3 regions of the Paraburkholderia unamae genome follow, and region 3 is predicted to be linked to each of the others. Evidence: predicted binding sites of a transcription regulator. Region 3 holds the regulator's gene; each other region holds the start of a gene.
What was found. Region 3 encodes LexA, which represses DNA repair genes until DNA is damaged. Its sites were predicted from a motif close to ACTGTATNNNNATACAGT; they were not measured.
Positions count from the first base shown of each region.

Region 1: a site for LexA is predicted at 3,016-3,033, ahead of dinB (DNA polymerase IV). Genes of this name have one in related genera too.
Region 2: a site for LexA is predicted at 2,016-2,033, ahead of imuA (translesion DNA synthesis-associated protein ImuA). Genes of this name have one in related genera too.

Region 1 covers NZ_QEOB01000002.1:194,170-198,735, forward strand. Annotated here, with positions in the region: gene C7402_RS04805 (hypothetical protein) at 1-358, shown strand, start outside; gene C7402_RS04810 (pyridoxal-phosphate-dependent aminotransferase family protein) at 638-1,765, shown strand; gene dinB (DNA polymerase IV) at 1,792-2,946, opposite strand; gene C7402_RS04820 (DUF2471 family protein) at 3,127-3,414, shown strand; gene C7402_RS46760 (hypothetical protein) at 3,495-3,662, opposite strand; gene glpD (glycerol-3-phosphate dehydrogenase) at 4,211-4,566, shown strand, end outside.
Region 2 covers NZ_QEOB01000006.1:86,607-91,172, forward strand. Annotated here, with positions in the region: gene C7402_RS14150 (Y-family DNA polymerase) at 1-1,178, opposite strand, end outside; gene imuA (translesion DNA synthesis-associated protein ImuA) at 1,078-1,932, opposite strand; gene C7402_RS14160 (NAD(P)/FAD-dependent oxidoreductase) at 2,173-3,795, opposite strand; tRNA gene C7402_RS14165 (tRNA-Pro) at 4,007-4,083, opposite strand; gene sixA (phosphohistidine phosphatase SixA) at 4,265-4,566, shown strand, end outside.
Region 3 covers NZ_QEOB01000027.1:85,584-90,149, forward strand. Annotated here, with positions in the region: gene cysW (sulfate ABC transporter permease subunit CysW) at 1-717, opposite strand, end outside; gene cysT (sulfate ABC transporter permease subunit CysT) at 714-1,625, opposite strand; gene C7402_RS38370 (sulfate ABC transporter substrate-binding protein) at 1,788-2,849, opposite strand; gene lexA (transcriptional repressor LexA) at 3,122-3,772, shown strand; gene C7402_RS38380 (hypothetical protein) at 3,816-4,193, shown strand; gene C7402_RS38385 (DUF2939 domain-containing protein) at 4,341-4,566, shown strand, end outside.

The DNA of each region.
Region 1 (4,566 bases), on a different contig from region 3:
TCAGGACGAGCGGCGCGACGTGATCGAAGCGGTCCTGCGCGAGCGCAACGCCACGTTGACGTGTCAGTTCGATGCCTTCGCCGGCTATGTCGAAGAGGCGGAGCGCATGGGCCGGGACCGGTATCCGCTGTATCAATGGACGAAGGATACGATCGCTAACCCCGAGAAAAAGGCGAAGTATCTGAAGTCGTATGCGGTGTACGTGGGCGGCGAACCGGTCTACGACAAGGACATCGCCGACTGGCTGTACGCTCGGCTCACGGCGCTCGCCGATCAGGCAGGGATCGAAAGCGTGAACCGGTTCGATACGAACCCGGCCAATAATCCGCAACCTCCGCAACCGCCCGCGCGGCAATGAGGTGGGCGGGCTCCGTTTTGCTCCCGCCCTGATCCGCACTCAGGCTGTTGCGTCGCACAACCGCCATGCGCCGGTTGAATCCGCCGGTGTTCCGTTTGGCGACCACGCAACTGTGTGCGTGCGCCGGATGCCTCACGAAAATATGCGCCAGGCCACCGGCGGCTTTCGTTAGAATCGGCTTTCGTCGAGGAAAAAGCCTGTTTGGATCACAGCGGTATTGAATCGCAAATACGGCTCACATTAACGGCTCACATTAATCATCCTTTACCGGAGGCGAGCGTGCCAGGTTTACTTCCCAATGTCGACCCCGAGGGACTCCTCGAATATTCAGTGGTTTATACCGACCGCTCGATCAATCACATGTCGCAGCGCTTTCAGGGCGTGATGCGCGACATCTCCAGCTCCCTGAAAAAAGTCTACAACGCGAAGGCGGTCGCCGTCGTGCCGGGCAGCGGGACATTCGGCATGGAAGCCGTCGCCCGGCAGTTCGCGACGAACAAGAAGTGTCTGGTTATCCGCAATGGCTGGTTCAGTTTCCGCTGGTCGCAGATTTTCGACATGGGCGGTATTCCGTCCGAATCGATCGTGTTGAAGGCGCGTCCGGTCGAACAAGGCAGGCAGGCCGCGTATGCGCCGCCGCCGATCGAAGAAGTGGTTGCCGCGATCAAGGAACACAAGCCGGACCTGGTCTTTGCGCCGCATGTCGAAACCGCCTCGGGCATGATGCTGCCCGACGCGTATTTGCGCGCGGTGGGCGACGCCGTGCATGCCGTTGGCGGCATGTTCGTGCTGGACTGCATTGCGTCCGGCACGATCTGGGTCAACATGGAGGCCAGCGGCGTGGATGTCCTGATCAGCGCGCCGCAAAAGGGGTGGAGCGCGTCGCCGTGCTGCGGCCTGGTCATGCTCGGCGCGCTCGCCCGCGAACGGATCGACGCCACGACGAGCACCAGCTTTGCGTGCGACCTGCGCAAGTGGCTTCAGATCATGGAAGCCTATGAGAACGGCGGCTTCGCGTACCACGCCACGATGCCCACCGACAGCCTCGCGACGCTGCGCAACGTGATGAAGGAAACCGAGGCATACGGCTTCGACAAGGTGCAAGCGGAGCAATTCGAACTCGGCAAGCGCATTCGCGCACTGCTGGTTGCCAAGGGTTTCCGAAGCGTGGCGGCCGAAGGTTTTCAGGCACCGGGCGTCGTGGTCAGCTACACCGACGACGACGGCATACGATCGGGCAAGAAGTTCGCCGACGAGGGATTGCAGATCGCGGCCGGTGTTCCCCTCCAATGCGACGAGCCTGAAGATTTCAAAACCTTCCGCCTCGGGTTATTCGGCCTGGACAAACTGCACGACATCGAAGGGACGGTCGCCAGGTTCGCCAAGGCACTGGACCGCATTAGCTAGCCGCAACGCGCAAGCATCGACAGACGTTAGTAATCGAAAGGCAGTTCGCCTTGCGTCGGCGCCGCCGCGGATACGCCATCCGCGGCGCGCTCTAGCGAGCCAATGCGCACACCGATGAGACGGATGCGCCGATCCAGTGAGACCCGCTTCAGGCATTCGCCAACCGCTCGCCGAATTGCGGCTGCATCCGCCACCGGTTCGGGCAGCGAGAGGTCGCGAGTGACGATCTTGAAGTCGGCGAACTTGATTTTCAGGCCTACCGTGCGGCCGCGATATCCTTTGCGGTGAAGGTCCTCGGTGACTCTTTCGCAAAGGCGTGTGAGCGCGGGCGTGAGCGTGGCGCGGTCGCGGACCACATGCATGTCGCGCTCGAACGTGGTTTCGCGACTCATGGACTTCGGCTCCGAGGACACCACCACGGCGCGATCGTCGAGCCCTTGCGCGATTCTGGCCAGCCACGCAGCGTAGGTGCGCCCAAAGTGCTCCTGCAAGAGCCCGAGGTCCGCCGCGGCCAGCTCGCCGATCGTTGTGATGCCTATGCTTGCCAGGCGGTCGTTTGCACGCGGCCCGATGCCGTTCACTTTCTTCGCCGGCAGCGGCCAGATGCGCGACTCGAGGTCGGCCATCGTGAGCAGCGTGAGACCGTTGGGCTTGTCCAGCTCCGAGCCGATTTTCGCGAGCAGCTTGTTTGGCGCGATGGCGATGGAGCAGGTGAGATTGGTCGCCTCGTGCACGGCCGCCTTGATCCGGGCTCCGAGTTCGCCGGATTCACCATCGACGTTCGTGAGGTCGATGTATATCTCGTCGATGCCCCGGTCTTCGATCTGGTCCGTGAACGTGTGAACCGCATCCTTGAAGAGTCGCGAATAGCGCCGGTACGAATCGAAATCCGTGGGCAGGAGAATGGCGTCGGGTGCGAGTTGCGCGGCCTTCATCATGCCCATTGCGGAGAACACGCCAAAGGCGCGCGCCTCGTAAGTGGAAGTCGTGACCACGCCCCGGCCCACATAGTCGCGCAGCCGGGCGAAGCGGCGCGTGCCGTCGGGTAAAGTCTCCGGCACCGCATTGCGTCCGCCGCCGATCACGACGGGTTGCCCTCGTAATTCTGGGTAGCGCAGCAGTTCCACGGACGCGTAAAACGCGTCCATGTCGAGATGTGCAATTCGGCGCGGTAGGTGGATGGTCACGCTGAAATGACTTTGGCGGTACGGGCGAGGCTCACGGGCGAAAATGCGCTGGCGTCGGTGAATACTGTATATTTGCACAGTATTCTACCGCATGGTCCCGGCGGTGCAGCCAACGAACTTCAGCGAAAATTCAGCGAAAACGAATCGTGGTTGGCACGTGTTACAGGAACAGCAATGGAAGATCTTTTGGCAGCGCAAGCGTGGGTTCAGATGACGACGCCCGCGGTGGTCGCGCACTATCGTTCAGCCGGTGTGCTGACTTGGAATCTGCTTCATGCCATGGAGGAAGAAGTCCTCGAATCGCTCGAGGACGAAGGGTATCCGGACTGGATTGTGGACATGCTGCGAGCGCCGCACGCTCCCGAATATCCGCACGACGACCACGCCGTATCGTTCGAGGCACACGACTTCATCCCGCCGGTTTTCGCGGCGATCGACGACGAGTGGCGCCGGGCAGATTGAAGGGGAAGGGCGAAGAAGCTTTGGCGGTCGGCCACTTCTTCGTCGAACAATCGTCCAGACTTCCGGACGCCCGCAGGAAGTCAGACGTTATATCCGGAACCGCGCATCAACTGGCGCGGGGCCTCGCCGCCCGAGCCTTGCGTGTCGAACTGCGCGCGTAGCTTTGCGTCGGCCTTGCGGGTCACGCCGCGGTGCATGGCCACAATAATCGCGAAAAAGGCGATGAGGAAGATCGGCAAGGTAAGCATCGTGCGGCTCCTGGCAGGTCAGACCGAATAGCGGTCCGGCGGCGGCCCTGCGCGGGCGCGCCGCCAATCACCATCTGTCTGCGTCGACCCCGATGACGCGCATAGCCCGGGCCTGGATGTGCCCTGCGGCAACCCGAAGTTTGGGGGACACGGCCTGGATTTGCCGTCCGCCGACCCGGACGCTCCAGCGAAAGCATCATTCCTGTTTCGCGAATGTTCGATTTCGAAGCACAACTCCGTTCGAATGATCGCTCCCACGCATCGAGGATGTGGCACCTTGAGAGGAAGGTGGCTGGCCTTTGATGGGTGAAAAAATCTAATAAAATTAAAATCAAGGCAACATTAGACGATATAAGAAATAAAAAAGTAAATATTAATTCTGTAATACACCAATTCAGCGGGCCTCAATTTAGCGACAAATCAATCCGGACCTGCCCCACCTTCCTTCACCCTCCGCTTGCCCAATCGAACCTTTACTTTTTCGTTCATGTTCGATAAATTTCGAATTCGAACATTTCAAGGTTCGTTTCTTTTTCCAGGGACAGCAGGTGACTCAACAGAACCGGTACGATCTGCTCGTGGTGGGCGGCGGGATCAACGGCGCGGGCATCGCGCGTGACGCGGCCGGGCGCGGGCTTTCCGTGCTCCTTTGCGAGCAGGACGATCTCGCCTCGCATACCTCGTCGGCCAGCACCAAGCTGATTCACGGCGGCCTGCGCTATCTCGAGTACCGGGAGTTCGGACTCGTGCGCAAAGCGTTGCAGGAGCGCGAAACGCTGCTGCGCGCGGCGCCCCACATCATGTGGCCGCTGCGCTTCGTCATGCCGCACATGCCGAACCTGCGTCCCGCGTGGCTGATCCGCGTCGGGCTGTTCCTCTACGATCATCTGGCCCGGCGCGAATT
Region 2 (4,566 bases), on a different contig from region 3:
AGTTGCCCGAGCGACGCCTCGGCGGCCTCGGCCATCGGAAAGAGCGTGTCGGTGGGCGCCGCATATTCGCTCACCTGCGAGGCGACGAGCGCAAGACCGATCACGGGTGCGGCGAGCTCGGTCTGGTTCAGGCGCTCGCGCAGCAGCCACAGCAGATGCTCGGCGTCGCGCGAAGGCGCCGCCCAGGCGATCGTGAGGCTCGACGTGCGCGGCGCGTGACGCGAGGCCAGCTCGTGCTCCAGACGCAGCTCGAAGCCGCTCAGCGCCGCGTGCTGGGCTGCGAGCCAGCCGGCCAGTTGCATCACGAGCCGGCGCGCGGCGAAGAGCAGCGCCTCGGCGCTCTCCACGCGCGCCTGCAATTCGAGCGATGCGTGAAACGACGGGGGCGCTGCGAACCAGACGCGCGGATCGGGCGCCTCGCCGCGCGCCTGCGCGAGCCAGCCGAGCACGCCGTCGCCGAAACGCCGCACGATGCCGTCACGCGGCAGCCGCCGCAAGTCGCCGAGCGTCGCGCAGCCGATCTGCGTGAGCGCGTGGTCGTGCTGCGCGGCAAACGGCGCGAGCGTGACCGGCAGCGCGTCGAGCACGCGTTCGAGCGTCGTTTCCTTGAGCACATGCCAGCGGCGCGAGGCCCGCGTGGCGCGCGCCTGCGCGAGCGTCCACGCGCCCCACGCGGTGGGTGCGCAGGCGATGCGCGCGACGTGTCCGCAACCGGCCACCGTCGCCGCGACCCTGGCGAGCAGCGCGCGCACGCCGCCGAAAAGACGCAAGCCCGAGCCGACTTCGAGCAGCAGCGTATGCGACTGCGCGAGCGAAACCTTGGGCGTATAGGCGAGCAGCGCGAGGGCAAGCGACTCGAACGCGCGGGTCTCGCGCGCCGCGTCGGGGTCGAGCAGCACGAGCCCCGGCGCGAGGGCGAGCGCATGCGAGCGCGTGCTGCCGGGCTCGACGCCCGAGCGCAGCGCGTCGAGATCGGCGATCAGGATGCGCGTGTGGTCGGCGAGCGCGTAGCAGCGCGGCGCGGCGCGGCCATCGACATCGTCCGCATCAACCTCAGCATCGGCCTCTGCATCGGCCTCAAACGGAGCCGATGGGAACGACGTTGATGCCGCCGGCGGCATCAGCGGTCTGACGGCTTCCAGCGGCAACAGCGGCAAGGTGACGGCGATCCACAGCATGATTGACCCCGGGCCACGGCATGGCGAGCGAAGCTGCATCCGGCTGGGGCAGCACCGCGTCCTGCAACGGCAATGTAATGACAAGTGGTTGAGCGGGCGGCGGCCCGCGGCGCTTGAAGATATCGACGGAGAGCGCGGCGAGCTGCATCCATTGCCGCCGGTTCAGCGTCGCGTCGGCGGGCGGCGGCACCGGCGAGCAGGTCATGCGCAGCGGCGCCGGCGACGACTGGTTGCGCGCGGCGAGCGGCCGCACGAGAAACGCGAGCGCCTGCGAATCCTGGGCGGCGACCTGCAAGCGGCGCAACGCATCGGCGCGTGCCTTCGCCTGCCAGAGCAGCACGGCGCCGATGCCCTCCTGCTTGAGCGCCTGCTCGGCCACCCAGGCGGCTTCGTCCTCGGCCGCGCGCACCCAGATCACGCGCTCGAGCGCGAGCCCCCACGCCTTGAGCGCGCAGGCGTACGGACGCCACGGCGGCGCGACGAGCAGCACGTGCCGCCCGGCTTGCGCGGTGAGCGCGCGCAGCGCCGGCGCGACAAGCCGCATCTCGCCCACGCCGCCCTGCTCCACGAGCAGCTCGGTCAGGCTGCCCGCGGGCCAGCCGGCGCCGGGAAGCTGGGCGTCGAGCGGCGCGTGGCCGCTCGGCACCGTGCGCTCGCTGGCGTGGGCAAGCTGGTCGCCCTGCCACACGCGGCTTTGCAGCCGGGGGGGCAAGTGCGCGGCGAGCTGCGCAGTGATCTGGAGGGCTGCTGCCATGTCGTGGCCTGGTTGATGGGAACGCTCCGCCCTGCCCGGCAAGCAAATGGGGCATCGGCAGGAAGGAGGTCGATTCGCCTCCACCTGTATATTTATACAGTATTTTATGGGATTAGAGGAAGGCGGGAAATGGGGGAAGGGTCATTTGGCGATCCATTGCAGATCACGCAGACGGGCGAGTCGCGCACACGCTGAGGGTGCGCCGACGTATCTCGCCCGCCGTTTCCCGCCTGTCCAGGATCAGGACACGTGCGCCGACGTCATATTGAGCGCCACCGCCTGCGCCACTTCGATGCCGTCGATGGCCGCCGAATAGATGCCACCGGCATACCCGGCGCCTTCGCCGGCCGGATACAGGCCTTCGACGTTCACGCTCTGGTAATCGTCCTTGCGACGAATGCGCAGCGGTGACGACGTGCGCGTCTCGACACCCGTGAGCACCGCATCGTGCATCGCGAAGCCCGCGATCTTCTTGTCGATCTGGGGAAGGGCTTCACGGATGGCTTCGATCACGTAGTCGGGCAGCGCCGTGCTGAGATCGGTGGGGTGCACGCCCGGCTTGTACGACGGCACCACGGAGCCCAGCGATGTCGACGGCCGGCCGGCAATGAAATCACCGACCAGTTGACCCGGTGCCTGGTAATTGCCGCCGCCGAGTTCGAACGCCCGCTCTTCCCACTTGCGCTGGAATGCGATACCCGCCAGCGGACCGCCCGGATAATCATCCGGTGTGATGCCGACCACGATGCCCGCATTCGCGTTACGCTCGGCACGCGAATACTGGCTCATGCCATTGGTGACCACGCGGCCGGGTTCGGAGGTCGCGGCGACCACCGTGCCGCCCGGGCACATGCAGAAGCTATAGACCGCCCGTCCGTTATTGGCGTGATGGACCACCTTGTAGTCGGCCGCGCCGAGTTCCTTGTGGCCCGCAAACTTGCCGAAGCGGCTGCGGTCGATCAGTCCCTGCGGATGTTCGATGCGAAAGCCCAGCGAAAACGGCTTGGCTTCCATGAACACGCCGCGATCGTGAAGCATCTGGAAAGTGTCGCGGGCGCTATGGCCGACCGCCAGAACGACGTGGTCGCAGCGCAGCGTTTCACCGTTCGAGAGCGTGAGCGAGCGCACCTTGCCCTGATCGATTTCGATATCTTCGACCCGGGTTTCGAAGCGCACTTCGCCGCCCAGTTCGTGAATGGTGGCGCGCATTTTTTCCACCATGCTGACGAGGCGGAACGTGCCGATGTGCGGCCGGCTCAGATACAGGATGTCTTCCGGTGCGCCCGCCTTGACGAATTCCTCGAGCACCTTGCGGCCATAGTGGTGCGGATCCTTGATCTGGCTGTACAGCTTGCCGTCCGAGAACGTCCCGGCCCCGCCCTCGCCGAACTGGACGTTGGATTCCGGGTTGAGCACGGACTTGCGCCACAGCCCAAAGGTGTCCTTGGTGCGCTCGCGCACGGCTTTGCCGCGTTCGAGGATGATGGGGCGGAACCCCATCTGCGCGAGGATCAGCCCCGCGAACAGACCGCACGGCCCCATGCCGATCACCACCGGACGCGGGTGCGTCGCGTGCTCGGGCGCCTTCGCGACGAAGCGGTACGTCATGTCAGGCGTCACCCCGCAATGCGGCTTGCCTGCGATCCGCTTGAGCACGGCTGCCTCGTCCTTGACTTCAACGTCGACGATATAGGTCAGCTTGATGTCCGAACGCTTGCGCGCATCGTGCGCACGGCGGAAGACGGTGTAACGGACGAGTCCGTCCGCCGCTACGCCGAGGTCCGCGAGGCGCTCGCGAACCGCGGCATCAAGATCGCTTTCGGAGTGGTCGAGAGGGAGTTTGACTTCGGATAAACGTAACATGGCTGCCAGGGTGCGATCGCCACGGGAATCGTGGCCGATCCGTATTTTATAAGCTCGACGGCCCGCACCGACGGCTCCACGCAGTGACGGCCCGCAATCTGTCGTAAGCCCAGTGGCGGCACGCTATCCGGTGGTCAATGTTGGGGGTCAAGCAAAGCAGGCGAAAAAGAAAAGGGGTTACAGGCCAATGGCGTGTAACCCCTTGATTCCGTGGTCGGAGCGATAGGATTCGAACCTACGACCCTCTGATCCCAAATCAGATGCGCTACCAGGCTGCGCTACGCTCCGACGAATCAGAGATTGTATCGGTTCTGCGCCTCCCCCGTCAAATCCAGATTACGCAAATCGATCCCGATCCCGTGTTTCCCATACCTTGCCGCAGGTATCCATGGCGGGCAACATGGCAAAAAAGGCCGCGCGGCACGCAGCCGGCCGCGCGCGCACCCATTCCCGTGACATAGGAGACGCCATGCATCTCATTCTCTGGCGCCACGCCGAAGCCGAAGACGTGGCGGCGAGCGACCTCGCCCGCCAGCTCACCACGCGCGGCCGCAAGCAGGCGCAGAACGTCGCCCGCTGGCTGCGCGCGCGCCTGCCCGACGACACGCTGATCCTCGCCAGCCCCGCCGCGCGCACCATCCAGACCGCCGAGGCGCTCACCGACCAGTACCGGGTCGTGCGCGAACTCGCGCCGGACGCGAGCGTCGACCAGGTGCTGAGCGCCGTCGGCTGGCCCGAAGGCCTTGCGTCCACGGTCGTCGTGGTCGGCCA
Region 3 (4,566 bases):
CATCGTGTCGGTCTGGCCGCGAATATGGCCCGACACCACCGAAACCGCGCCGAACTCGCCCATCGCGCGCGCATTGCAAAGAATCACGCCGTACAGCAAGCCCCAGCGGATATTGGGCAGCGTCACGCGGCGGAACATCTGCCAGCCCGAGGCGCCCAGCACGTGCGCGGCCTCTTCCTCGTCGTTGCCTTGCGCCTGCATCAGCGGAATCAGTTCGCGCGCGACGAACGGGAACGTCACGAAGATCGTCGCGAGCACGATGCCGGGCACGGCGAAGATGATCTGCACGTTATGGTCTTCGAGCCACGGCCCGAGCCAGCCCTGCGCGCCGAACAGCAGCACGTAGATGAGGCCCGAGATCACGGGCGACACCGAGAACGGCAGGTCGATCAGCGTGGTGAGCAGCGCCTTGCCGCGAAACTCGAACTTCGCGATCGCCCACGAGGCAGCGAGGCCGAACGCCAGATTGAGCGGCACGGCGATCGCGGCGGTGATCAGCGTGAGCTTGATCGCCGCGAGCGCGTCGGGGTCGGCGAGCGACTCGAAATAGAAACCGATGCCCTTCGAGAGCGCCTGCCAGAACACGGCGACGAGCGGCACCACCAGAAACAGCGCGAGAAACACGAGCGAAACGCCGGTCAGGAGCCAGCGCACCCACGGCGCTTCGGTGACGGGATCCGGCCGCCGGACGCTTCGTTGTTGCGGCAGCGTGCTCATTGCGCACCTCCGGCAATCGTTGCGCCCGCAACCGCATTCGGCGCGCTGCCTGCCGACACACCCCGGCTCGTGCGGCGTTGCAGATACCACTGCAACGAATTGATGAGGAGCAGCATGACGAACGAGACGCAAAGCATGACCACGGCGAGCGCCGTGGCGCCTGCGTAGTCGTATTGTTCGAGCTTCGTGATGATGAGCAGCGACGTGATCTCCGACTTCATCGGCACATTGCCGGCGATGAAGATGACCGATCCGTACTCGCCCAGCGCGCGCGCGAACGCGAGCGCGAAGCCGGTGAGGAGCGCCGGCAGCACCGAGGGCAGCACCACGCGGCGGAACGTGAGCCAGCGCGAGGCGCCCAGGCACGCGGCGGCCTCTTCCTGCTCGCGCTCGAAGTCCTCGAGCACAGGCTGCACCGTGCGCACGACAAACGGCAAGCCGATGAACGTCAGCGCGACGAGCACGCCGAGCGGCGTGAACGCGACCTTCAAGCCGAGCGGTTGCAGGTACTGGCCGATCCAGCCATTGCCCGCATACACTGCGGCCAGCGAAATGCCAGCCACGGAGGTGGGCAGCGCGAACGGCAGGTCGACGAGCGCGTCGATCACGCGCTTGAACGGGAACGTGTAGCGCACCAGCACCCACGCGAGCAGGAAACCGAACGCCGCGTTGATCAGCGCCGCGCCGAGCGCCGCCGTGAACGTGAGCCGGTACGACGCGATCACGCGCGGCGACCACACGGCACGCACGAACTGGCTCCAGTCGAGCGTGGCCGTCTTGAGGAAGGTGGCGGCAAGCGGAATGAGCACCACGAGGCTCAGGTAAGCCACCGTGATGCCGAGCGTTATGCCGAAGCCCGGCAGCGCGCTGGGCTTGCGTAATCGAAACGTCGATTGAAACGTCGTCATGCTCATCGTCCAGACATGGGTTGCGCGCTTCCTGTGCTCCGGAGCGGCGCCGAAAAGCGCGCCCTTGGGCGCGCTTCATTGTTATGCGGTCGGATTGTTGCCGGATCCCGACCGGTACTGCATTCGATGCTGTCTGCCTAACTGCGTGCCTAACTGCGTGCCTTACTGCGGCTGGTAGATCGAGTCGAACACGCCGCCATCTGCGAAATGCGTCTTCTGCGCGTTGGTCCAGCCGCCGAACGTGTCGTCCACCGTATAGAGCTTCAGCTTCGGAAACTTCGCGGTGAGCGCAGCCGGCACCTTGTTCGAACGCGGACGGTAGAAGTTCTTCGCCGCGATCTCCTGGCCCTCTTCGCTATAGAGGAACTGCAAGTACGCTTCGGCCTGCTTGCGCGTGCCCTTCTTGTCGACGACCTTGTCCACCACGGCGACCGGCGGCTCAGCCAGAATGCTCACCGAAGGCACCACGATCTCGAACTTCTCCGGGCCGAACTCCTTGAGCGAGAGGAACGCTTCGTTTTCCCATGCGATCAGCACGTCGCCGATATCGCGCTGCACGAAGCTCGTCGTCGCGCCGCGCGCGCCCGAATCGAGCACGCCCGCATTCTTGTAGAGCTTCGTGACGAACTCCTTCGCCTTCTGCTCGTTGCCGCCCGGCTGGTGCAGCGCATACGCCCACGCCGCGAGATAGTTCCAGCGCGCGCCACCCGAGGTCTTCGGATTCGGCGTGACGATCGACACGCCCGGCTTGGTCAGGTCGTCCCAGTCCTTGATGTGCTTGGGGTTGCCCTTGCGCACGAGGAACACGATGGTCGACGTGTACGGCGACGCGTTGTCGGGCAGGCGCTTTTGCCAGTCCTTCGCGACGATGCCCTTGTTGGCGAGCGCGTCGATGTCCCAGGCGAGCGCCAGCGTCACGACATCGGCTTGCAGGCCGTCAAGCACCGAGCGCGCCTGCGCGCCCGAGCCGCCGTGCGACTGCTTGATGGTGAGCGTTTCGCCCGTTTTGGCCTTCCACTGCTTGATGAAGGCCTCGTTGATGTCCTGGTACAGCTCGCGGGTCGGATCGTAGGAGACGTTGAGCAGCGACGTATCCGCGTGAGCCGTTGCGGGCGCCATCGCCGCGATGCCTGCGAACGACGCCGCGAGAGGCGCCACGCCGATCACCAGTTTTGCCGCCAGCGTCTTCAGCCAGCCCCCGCGCCCCGTATTGGTCGTGCCCATCTATCTGTTCTCCGTTCTCGTGTGTGGTTTTCAGCTATCGATGGAGGCCAGTCTAGCGATCCGCTTACATCATTAAAAATAATGTTTCTTCATTCTTTAATACGCAAAAGTGGTAAGGACAGAGGAAGTCGCTGTCACAGCACGATTTCGTCCGTGTCAACGCGGGAAAACGGCGTCATGGCAACGCCCGGATGACGAACTTCAAGTAACACTTGAAAAGCGGCGAATACTGTATAAAAATACAGTTACCTGTTCAAACATACAGTGGCGCCATGACCAAACTCACCGCACGACAGCAGCAGGTTTTCGATCTGGTTCGCCGGGCGATCGAGCGCACGGGCTTCCCGCCCACACGCGCCGAAATCGCGGCGGAACTCGGCTTCAGCTCGGCCAACTCGGCCGAGGAGCACCTGCGCGCACTGGCGCGCAAGGGCGTGATCGAACTGGCTGCGGGCGCCTCGCGCGGCATCCGCCTCATGCCGGGGCCCGACGACCTGCCGCACCAGTTCACGCTGCCGCACGCCAGCATCATGCAGCTCTCGCTGCCGCTCGTCGGCCGGGTCGCGGCGGGCAGCCCGATCCTCGCGCAGGAGCACATCTCGCAGAACTACATGTGCGACCCGGCGCTCTTCTCGAGCCGGCCGGACTATCTCCTGAAGGTGCGCGGCCTCTCCATGCGCGACGCCGGCATATTCGACGGCGACCTGCTCGCCGTGCAGAAGAAAAGCGAGGCGAAGGACGGCCAGATCATCGTGGCGCGTCTGGGCGACGACGTCACCGTCAAACGCCTGAAGCGCCGCCCGAACGGCGTCGAGCTGATCGCCGAGAACCCCGACTACGAGAACATTTTCGTCGAGGCCGGCAGCGCGGATTTCGCGCTGGAAGGCATTGCAGTCGGCCTGATTCGCCCTACCGAATTCTGATAAATCCGCTTGCGCGCCCTGCGCGCATTCTCTGGAGAGAGCCATGGAACGCCTTGCCCGCTTGCTGCCCTTCCGTCAATTCGGCCGTCTGCGCCACCTGCGTGGAGTCGCCTCGTGCGCGGTTCGCGAAGTGCGCGCCACAACTGCCGCACTGAACGGCTCGCTCTTCGAAGACACCCCCGAGATGGTGGCGGCCAGTGCGGCCGACCTGCCCGCGCTGCCCTCGGCGCAACCGGCGTTCGCGCGCGTCTCGCTCAACAGCACGATCAACACCGAGCAGCCCATGCGCCGGGCGCCCGTGCGCGTCTACCAAGGCCCGTCGCGGCTCATCCTGGTCGGTACGGTGGACGCCGTATGCCGCGCAATCGACCGCTGCATCGCCGAGCAGCAAAGCGATCTGCCTGGGGCGCTCGCGAAATAAGCGCTCACCCGGCGCCACAATGCAATAAGCGGCAACAAGGGGCCACAAGCGGCACCAAGGCCTTTCTGACGTAAAAAGGGGCAGTGTCGGGGATCGTTTTCGCCGGATTGCGGTCAACACCGTGTTTGAACGATTTGTCCGAATTTGATGACGGAATCCCTGACGCCCCCACGTAAATCCCGAGACTGGAAGAAGCCCGTCGCCATCACGGTCGCGGTTGCCGTGTTTGTGGCCGCGCTCGGCTACGCCTACGCGTCGCCCTATATCGCGGTGAATCGCATGAAGGCTGCTGCCGACGCGCGCGACGCCGCCACGCTCAATCAGTACGTCGATTACCCGGCGCTGCGCGTGAGCCTCAAGCAGCAGGTTGGCG